2 regions of the Actinocorallia sp. B10E7 genome follow, and region 2 is predicted to be linked to the other one. Evidence: predicted binding sites of a transcription regulator. Region 2 holds the regulator's gene; the other holds the start of a gene.
What was found. The regulator LexA, encoded in region 2, represses DNA repair genes until DNA is damaged. The targets are predictions, from matches to a motif close to TCGAACANNTGTTCGA.

Region 1 (4,822 bases), on a different contig from region 2:
CGTCAGGACCGGGCCTTCGGTCTTCCTCCGCCCTCACAGGGCGGTGACGGGCCCCTCGTCGGCCGGGTCCGCCGCCGGGCCCGCGGGCTCCGGGCGGCGCGGCACCAGCAGCGCCACGGCCAGGACGCCCAGGGCCAGGACCGTGCAGACGGTGAAGGCCAGGACGAACCCCGTCCGGGTCAGCGAGTAGGCGGCCACCAGGATCGCCGTCAGCTGGGTGCCCAGACCCGCCCCGACCGTCCGCAGCAGGGTGTTGACCCCGCTCGCCACCCCCGTCTGCGAGACCGGGACGGCCGTCACGACGAGCGTCGCCACCGCCGCGTACGCCATCCCCAGCCCGGCGCCCCGCAGCACGTTGGTGACCATGAGCTGCCACAGCTCGGTGTGCCAGAAGATCAGGGTCCCGTACCCCGCCGCGGTGAGCAGCGCGCCCGCGGCCAGGACGGCCCGCCCCCCGAACCGCCGGTCGAGCCTTCCGTTCACCAGCCCCATGAACGTCATCGCGACGCTCGCGGGCAGCGCGACGACCGCGGTGTCCGTCGCGGTCCCCCCGAACCCGAACCCGTCGCGTTCGGGGAGCTGGATCAGCAGCGGGAAGAGCAGGCCCGCCGCCATCAGGCAGTATCCCGCCAGCAGCGACCCGAGGTTGGCGGTCCACACTCCGCGCAGCCGCATCAGCCGCAGGTCCAGCAGCGGGTCGGGCACCTTCGCCTCGATCAGCGCCCAGGCGGCCGCCCCCACCGCGGCGCCCGCCAGCAGTCCCAGCACCGGCCCCGACGTCCAGCCCCACACCGAGCCCTGGGTGAGCGCGGTGAGCCCGGCGGTGAGCCACCCCCCGAAGAGCGCCGCCCCCCACCAGTCGACCCGCCGTCCCGGCTCGCCCGCGACCGGGGGCAGCGCCCGCCGGGCGAGGAACGTTCCAGGCAGCAGGATCACCGCGGGCACCCAGATCAGCCACCGCCACCCCAGGTGGTCGATCACCGGCCCCGCGATCACCCACGACAGCACCCCGCCCAGCCCGAGCATCGACGACATCAGCCCTACGGCCGAGGACGTGCGCTCGGGCGGGTAGGCCTTCCGGATGATCGTGTAGGCCAGCGGGAACACCCCGCTGCCCACCCCCGCCAGCACCCGCCCCGCCAGCAGCACCGGCAGCGTGGCCGCCACCGCCGACACGACCTGCCCCGCGATCCCGACGCCGAGCACCCAGACGAGCACCCGCCGCGCCCCCAGCAGGTCTCCCAGCCTGCCCGCCACCGGCGTCGCCACCGAGGCGCTCAGCACCATCCCCGTCACGCTCCAGGCGGCCCCCGCCGCACTGGTCCCCATCTCCGTCTGCAGGTCGGGCAGCGCCGGCGACATCACCGCCATCGGCAGCGAGTAGGCCACCACCCCCAGGAACGCCAGCAGCGGCACCACCGCCCGCCCAGCCCCAAATGACCCCATAGCCGGATCAGACTGCCATACCCCCTCTCGCCTCCCGCGAAGCGGCCTCGTCCGCCGGGGACTCCGGCCGTCCGGCCCGCCGTTGAGCCGCATCGGCACGGCGAAGGACCTAAGCCCCTTTCCTTGGGTGAAGAACGGCTCTGCTCTCGCGGAGCCGCCCGCGATGAGGTGGAGGTCGACCTTCCGGAGGCCGTCGGACCAGAACAGGACCGCGGCCCGGCGCCTCGCCGGATCCGGAGACCCCCCGGAGGACGCCGTGGCGTCCTCGGTTCCGCGTCCTGGAGGATTCCCATGCTCGTGTCCGAGGTGATGACCGGACCTGTCGTGACGGTGCCGGAGTCCGCGCCGATCCGGCAGGCGATCCGGGTGCTGTACGAGCACGATCTGACCGCGGCCCCGGTGGTCGACGCCGACGGCCGGATGGTCGGGATCGTCAGCGAGGCCGACCTGCTGCGCGGCGAGTTCACCGCCGACCCGCGGGCCTTCACCCGCCCGGTCGCCGAGCCGGGCGAGGCGCCGCCCGCGCGGGTGCGCGAGGTGATGACGAGCGAGGTGCTCAGCGCCCGGGAGAACACCGACGTGGCCTCGCTCGCCGAGCGGATGATGGCCGAGCGCGTCAAGAGCGTGCCGGTGCTGGACGGCGGGAGGCTGGTGGGCATGGTCAGCCGCCGCGACCTGATGCGCGTGCTCACCCACAGCGACGACCGCGTCTGCGACGATGTGGCCGCCGCCCTCGAAGGACTGGTGCCCGGCGCCTCCGGCTGGGACATCGTGGTGCGCAACGGCGTGGTGACGCTCACCGGCAGCGCGGACGCCCTGACCGACCGCGTCGTCTCGGTACTGGCCCGCACCGTCCCCGGCGTCAGCCGCGTCACCGTCATCGACTCGCCCCGCGCCTGACTCCCCGAGCGGGGCCGGGCGTGTGCTCGCCCTCGTGGCCTCGACCGGCCTCGACCGTCCGGGACCGCCGCACGGCGGGGAAGGCCGGGCCGTGCCGGGTCGGTCGGCGAGGGGGCCGGGTCAGCCGGTCATGGGAAGCGACTGCTGGGTGGGGATGCCGAGGGTGTCCTCCACCAGGGTGACGAACTGGCCCGCGTCGTGCAGGAGCGCGTCGGCCTCGGCGGGGGTGGTGGCGTCGGGGAAGCCGGCTTCGGCGGCGGCGCGCTTGTCGGCGCCGGCGGCGAAGAAGGCCGCCCACTCGGCCAGGAGGGGCTCGGCGGCGGCCAGGAGGACCCAGGCGCTGCGGGGACGGCCCCGGCGCGGCGGGGCGGCGGGCTCGCGGACGGCCAGGACCGCGGCGGCGGCGCGGAGCGCGGCCAGGTGGGCGGTGGCGTAGCGGAGGTTGGGGTGGGTGGCCTCCGCGGCGTCCGCCAGCAGCTGGCGGGCCACACGGAGCAGGTTCTGGGCGGCCGGAACGGTCCGAGGGGACGGGCGTCCGGGGGGCATGGGGTGCACGGTCATTGCGTGGCCTCCTTTCGCCAGGCGCGGCCGACCGGCCTCACCTGGGACGATCACCCGCGTCCGCGCTCTGAGAGCGTCCGGCCCGGGCAAGGGGCTTCCCCTCCCCCTGCCCGGGACCGGTGCGAACCGGCGGTGCGCCGCCTCCGGTTCGCCCGTGCTCCAGTGCGGGCCGCGAGTCCCACACCATGTCGAACATCGGTTCGACATGCCCCCAGTAAACCCGACCGTCAATCAATCGTCAATACGTTCGATCGACGTGTTCGAGATCCACTCGAACCCCAGGTCAACCGGGTACTTCGAGGAGAACACACGGGTCTGACAAAACGGGTCACGAGGGTGTGGGAGCCCGTCTTTCGACGCGCCGGAGAGTCCCGGAGGCGAGCAGATACTGCGCCGCTATATACGTCGCCATCACGAGCACTCCGTGCATCGGGACTTCCGTGTCCGTGAGACGAAGCCCGATGAGCAGGTCCGAGACCAGGAACAATGCGCCCCCGACGCCCGTCCGCACCCCGTACGAAGCCGCGGTGGCGGCGGTGGCCGTCAGCAGGAGCGAGTACACCGCCACGGGAATCTGCAGTGCGCCGAGCCCGGGCCAGAGAATGGCGACGCCCACCGCCCACATGGCGGCGTACGCCCCGAGGATCGTCCAGCGCAGACGTCCTTCCGCCTTGCGGGAGCGCATGAAGAAGGTGACGTAACAGACGTGGGCCGCCGCGAAGAACAGCATCCCGGCGATGAAGAGCCCGTCGAATTCCAGCGCTATGTCTCCCCCGGTCGACAGCAGCAGCCCCGCGACCATGAGCCGGGGGCCGCCCCGCTGGTGCAGCCACCACGCGAGCACCGGCATCAGCAGGGCCTTCGTCACGAACTCCGCCGCGGGAATCCCGATGACCTGCGCCAGGATGTGCGCGGCGCTCAAACCGAAGAACAGAGGCAGTGCCATCTCACTCACTCCCCTTGGCGGCCGGCTGCCAGCCCGGTTCGGCGAACACGTATCCGAGCCGTCCGCGCCAGCTGGAAGCCGACACGACGTTCCGCGCGATCGACGCGTATTCCTGGAAGGCGACGCGCAAAGGGTTGAACGTGCCGATGTTCTTCGTCAACCCGTAGACGACCCGCTCGGTCTCGGGGGTGAACGTCCCGAACAGCCGGTCCCACAGGATGATGATGCCGCCGTAATTCCGGTCCAGGTACGACCCTTGCGAACCGTGGTGCACCCGGTGGTGGGACGGCGTGTTGAAGACGTACTCGACCGGCCTCGGCAGTTTGTCGATCCGTTCGGTGTGAATCCAGAACTGGTAGACGAGGTTCACCCCGTAGGAGAAGGCCATCACCGCCGGGTGGAACCCGAGGACGGCCATCGGCACGTAGAAGATCCAGCCGGTGAAATTCGTCCACGTCTGGCGCAGCGCCGTCGAGAGGTTGAAGTATTCGCTGGAGTGGTGGGCGACGTGCGAGGCCCACAGGATCCCGATCCGGTGGTGCGCCCGGTGCGAGAAGTAGTAGAAGAAGTCCGTCACGAAGACCGCGACGACGATCCACTGCCACGTCACGGGGATCGTCCACGGCGTCAGGTCGTACAGCCAGCCGAAGAGCAGGCCGTTGACGAGGGCGATGGGAAAGGCCCACAGCAGGTCCCAGCCGAGGCTGCCGAGGCCCATCGCCAGGCTCGTCGCGGTGTCCTTGCCCGCGAAGCCCCTCTCGTCCTCGTCGGGCCGCAGCCGGTACGAGACCGCCTCGAGCGCCAGGAGCAGCAGGAACGCGGGAATCGACCAGAGAACGACATTGGGCAAATCAACCATGGCCGGATGTTAGGGGTGGATGTCTCCCGCGTCGATAGGCTGTGGCCCGTGCATCCGAACGTCGAACGCGTCGCCGCCGCCCTGGCCGCCAAGGGCGCCTCCGGCCGCAT
Region 2 (4,822 bases):
TCGCTCGGCGTCTCCGGCGAGATCCGGATGGCCCCCGAGCGGCGGCAGGAGTTCCTGGACGAACTGCGGCACACGCTGCAGGACCTGTTCACGCGCTACGGCGGAGCCGAGGGCGACGCCTTCAAGCTCGTGGTGGCGTGCTACCCCAAGGAGCAAGAGGATGACTGAACCGATGAAGATCGTCGCCCGGACCTCCGCGCCGATCAAGGAGGTGCGCCAGGCGCTCACCGACCCCGCGCTCATACGCGAGTGGCTGGCCGAGCACGCGCGGGTGGAACTGCCCGGGCGCTACGAGTTCTGGGGGCGCTACACCCCCGAGGGGGACGCGCCGCACCAGCGGCTCCTGCACGTCGACGACGACACGCTCCGCTACGCCTGGACGCTCGGGGGAGTCGAGACGACCACGGAGTTCTCGCTGGCCGAGGAGGACGGCGGCACGCTGATCACGGTCGTGCAGACCGGCGTCGACCCCGAGGCGGCGCGGCGGGGCGAGGGCATCCAGAACGTCCTGTTCACCTTCTGGTACCTGGCGGTGGCCAACCTCGTGGACCGGGTGGAGGGCCGTCCCGTCACCGGCTGGTGCGACTTCGCCGGAGGCGAGCTGAGGAGCGAGGTGCTGATCGCCGCGGCGAGGGACGAGGTCTTCGACGCGCTCACCGACGGGAAGAAGGCCACCGAGTGGTTCGGCTACCCGATCGAGATCGAGCCGTTCGTGGGCGGCCGCTACGCCATGGGGGGCTTCGAGAACGACCCCGTGGGCGCCAAGATCGTGGAACTGGAGCCGGGGCGGAAGGCGAGCGTCGACTGGGGGGTCCCGGGCATCACCACCTGGGAGCTGGCCGACTCCGACGGCGGTACCAGGCTGACGTTCGTCCAGAGCGGCTTCGACCGGGAGAACCCGCCTTTCGCCGCCTGGTGCGGTTCGCTCTCGGGGGTGGCGCAACTGCGCCGGTACCTGGAATTCCCCGACCGGCGGCCCATCTGGGCGGAGGCTTGATCCTTTTCTCGGATAGGTCTGAACCAAACGTAACAAAGCGTCAGGTTCAGGTCATTCAGGTGTAACGTCCGTCCGGCACGCTGGAGCCGTTCCGAAAGAGGAGGTTCCACCGTGACTCAGGTGCGGCAGGCGGTGATCCTGGCCGGCGGCAACGCCACCCGGCTCAGGCCCTACACCGACCGGGTGCCCAAGGCGCTCGTCGACGTCGGAGGCAAGCCGATCCTCGAGCACCAGCTCGAGTGGCTGGCCGCCGAGGGCGTCGAGCACGTGGTCGTCTCCTGCGGCCACCTGGCCGAGATGCTGCGGCGGCACGTCCTGGGCCGCGCCTTCCCGCTCCGGGTGAGCGTGGCGGTGGAGGAACGCCCGCTCGGCCGGGGCGGCGGGCTGAAGTACGCCTCCCGCGCCCTGCCCTTCCCCGACGAGCCCTGGCTGGGGCTCAACGGGGACATCCTCACCCGCTTCCCGCTGGAGGACCTGGAGCGCCACCACGCCGACTCCGGAGCGCTGGCGACCCTGGGCGTGACCGCGCTGAAGTCGCCCTACGGGATCGTCGACATCGCCGAGGACGGGCGCATCACGGGCTTCAAGGAGGCCCCGGTGCTGCCGCACTGGGTCAACGCCGGGGTGTACCTCTTCGAGCCGGGCATGCGGGACCTGCTGCCCGACCTCGGCGACCACGAGACCGCGACCTTCCCCCGGCTCGCCGGGGAGGGGCGGCTCGGCGCGTACGAGATCGACGGGTACTGGCGCGGCATCGACACCGCCAAGGACCTCAAGGAGGCCAACCGGGACCTGCGCGTCCTCGGCTGGGCCGCCTGAACGACGAGAACGCCGCCCTCCTGCGCGAGGGCGGCGTTCTCGTCGTGCCGGAGCTCAGATCTTGCGCAGGACCGCGACGACCTTGCCCAGGACGCTGGAGGCGTCGCCGGGGATCGGGTCGTAGGCGGAGTTCTGCGGCAGCAGCCAGACATGCCCGTCCTGGCGCTTGAACGTCTTCACCGTCGCCTCGCCGTCGATCATCGCCGCCACGATGTCGCCGTTGTCGGCGTCGGGCTGCCGGCGCACCACCACCCAGTCGCCGTCGGTGATGGCGGCCTCGATCATCGAGTCGCCCTGCACCTTCAGGAGGTAGTGCTCGCCCTCGCCGATGAGCTGCTTGGGGAGGGTGAAGACGTCCTCGATGGACTCCTCGGCCAGGATCGGCCCGCCGGCCGCGATCCGGCCCACCAGCGGCACGTACGCCGGGGCAGGGCCCTCCTCGTAGGCCTCCGACGGCTCGGCGGCCCGCACGGGGCGTCCGCCGGGCATGCGCACCTCGACCGCGCGGGGGCGGTTGGGGTCACGGCGCAGGAAGCCCTTGCGCTGCAGGGTGCGCAGCTGATGCGACACACTGGAGGTGCTGGTCAGCCCGACCGCCTCGCCGATCTCGCGCATCGACGGCGGATAGCCGCGCCGCTGGACCGAATCCCGGATCACTTCGAGCACCATGCGCTGGCGCTGGGTGAGGCCGGTCTCGTCCAGGGGTTCCTCAGGCGTCTGAGAGACCTTGCCCATGGCGCCTTCGCCTCCTGTCTCGTGTGCTCTCGTCGTGGTGGCTCGCGCCACAGAACGTTAGCGTGTTCCCGGACAATGATCAAACAATTGTTCGAGATTGGCACGGCCGATCCGGTGGACCCGCTCGGAATATCGTACATCCGTTCTATCGAAAACCGATTCGAGGAATGCGTCAAGAAATGGGTGTTTCCGGGTCGCCCGCCCGTCGGCGGCGGCTCGGGACGCGCCGAAGCCGGTCCTCCGTCGCGCGACACGCCGCCGGGGCCCGTGTGACCAGGCTCTACCGCGGAGGCCGCCGTTCCAGCTTGCGAAGGGAGTGTCGGGGGCCTAGGTTTGGACCACAACATCTAGTAGTTACACGGATGTAACTCGCCACAAGTTGTGGTCTCCTGGTGAATAGTCGACCCCGGTCCATGGGAAGGAGCAGGGACGTGCACTGTCCATTCTGCCGTCACCCCGACAGCCGGGTGATCGACAGCCGGTCCACCGAGGACGGCGCCGCCATCCGGCGCCGTCGTTCCTGCCCCGAGTGCGGCAAGCGGTTCACCACCCAGGAGACCGTGCTCCAGATGGTGGCCAAGCGCAGCGGGGTGACCGAGCCCTTCATGCGGGAGAAGATCATCGCCGGGGTGCGCAGGGCCTGCCAGGGCCGCCCGGTCGACGAGGACGCGCTCGCCCTGCTGGGGCAGAAGGTCGAGGAGGCCATCCGGGCGACCGGGGCCGCCGAGATCCAGTCCCACGAGATCGGACTGGCGATCCTGGGCCCCCTGCGGGAGCTGGACGAGGTCGCCTACCTGCGTTTCGCCTCGGTCTACCGGGGCTTCGAGTCGATCGACGACTTCGAGAAAGAGATCAACGCTCTGCGTGGCACGGGCTCGCCGGAATGAGGAAGCCGGCGAACTCGCTGTACTGACCGCGAGCGCACAGTCAAAAATCACACCCTTCCCCCGGCGAGCCGGGAGAGGGGTGTGGTCAGTCATGTGTGAGCAAGGGCCCTGACGAAGGGGGCCCAGTGAGGGGGAGACATGACCGAGACGGTCAGCGGACCGGCTCGTCGTGGCAAGGCCGCGGTGCGCAAGGGCCTGAAGATGCGGCGCATCTTCACCAAGCCCGGAGTGCACCCCTACGACGAGATCGAATGGGAGCGCCGCGACGTCGTCATGACGAACTGGCGTGACGGTTCGATCAACTTCGAGCAGCGCGGCGTGGAGTTCCCCGCCTTCTGGTCGGTCAACGCGGCCAACATCGTCACCACGAAGTACTTCCGCGGCGCGGTCGGCACCCCGCAGCGCGAGTGGAGCCTCAAGCAGCTCGTCGACCGGGTCGTGCGGGTCTACGCCGACACCGGCCGCGAGCACGGCTACTTCGCGTCCGACGAGGACGCCGAGATCTTCGAGCACGAGCTCAAGTACGCCCTGGTCCACCAGGTCTTCAGCTTCAACTCGCCGGTCTGGTTCAACGTCGGCACCAAGTCCCCGCAGCAGGTCAGCGCCTGCTTCATCCTCTCCGTGGACGACCAGATGGAGTCGATCCTGGAGTGGTACAAGGAAGAGGGGGTCATCTTCAAGGGCGGCTCCGGCTCCGGCGTCAACCTCTCCCGCATCCGCTCCTCCAAGGAGCTGCTCTCCTCCGGCGGCACCGCCAGCGGCCCGGTCTCCTTCATGCGCGGCGCCGACGCCTCGGCCGGCACCATCAAGTCCGGCGGCGCCACCCGCCGCGCCGCCAAGATGGTCGTCCTGGACGTGGACCACCCTGACGTCGCCGAGTTCATCCAGACCAAGGCCCGTGAAGAGGACAAGATCCGGGCCCTGCGCGACGCCGGGTTCGACATGGACCTCGGCGGCAAGGACATCGTCTCCGTCCAGTACCAGAACGCCAATAACAGCGTCCGCGTCTCCGACGAGTTCATGCGCGCCGTGGAGACCGACGGCGAGTTCGGGCTGCGTGCCCGGCTGAACGGCGAGGTCATCGAGACCGTCCGCGCCAAGGACCTCTTCCGCCTCATGGCCCAGGCCGCCTGGGAGTGCGCCGACCCGGGCATCCAGTACGACGACACCATCAACGACTGGCACACCTCGCCCGAGTCCGGCCGCATCACCGCGTCCAACCCCTGCTCGGAGTACCTGCACCTGGACAACTCCTCGTGCAACTTGGCCAGCATCAACCTGCTGAAGTTCCTGCGCGCCGACAACACCTTCGACGTCGAGCCCTTCGTCAAGCTGGTCGAGCTGATCATCACCGCGATGGACATCTCCATCACCTTCGCGGACT

Region 1: the regulator LexA is predicted to act here: its motif matches at 3,096-3,111, upstream of ABGB12_RS08780 (SAV_6107 family HEPN domain-containing protein).

The regions. Positions count from the first base shown of each region.
Region 1 is NZ_JBDPLZ010000002.1:775,551-780,372, reverse strand. It holds gene ABGB12_RS08790 (MFS transporter) at 34-1,446, opposite strand; gene ABGB12_RS08785 (CBS domain-containing protein) at 1,738-2,346, shown strand; gene ABGB12_RS08780 (SAV_6107 family HEPN domain-containing protein) at 2,467-2,907, opposite strand; gene ABGB12_RS08775 (lysoplasmalogenase) at 3,236-3,853, opposite strand; gene ABGB12_RS08770 (sterol desaturase family protein) at 3,855-4,712, opposite strand; gene ABGB12_RS08765 (YbaK/EbsC family protein) at 4,761-4,822, shown strand, end outside.
Region 2 is NZ_JBDPLZ010000019.1:25,969-30,790, forward strand. It holds gene ABGB12_RS34460 (helix-turn-helix domain-containing protein) at 1-168, shown strand, start outside; gene ABGB12_RS34465 (SRPBCC domain-containing protein) at 161-997, shown strand; gene ABGB12_RS34470 (nucleotidyltransferase family protein) at 1,109-1,816, shown strand; gene lexA (transcriptional repressor LexA) at 1,871-2,551, opposite strand; gene ABGB12_RS34480 (hypothetical protein) at 2,627-2,824, shown strand; gene nrdR (transcriptional regulator NrdR) at 2,983-3,438, shown strand; gene ABGB12_RS34490 (vitamin B12-dependent ribonucleotide reductase) at 3,577-4,822, shown strand, end outside.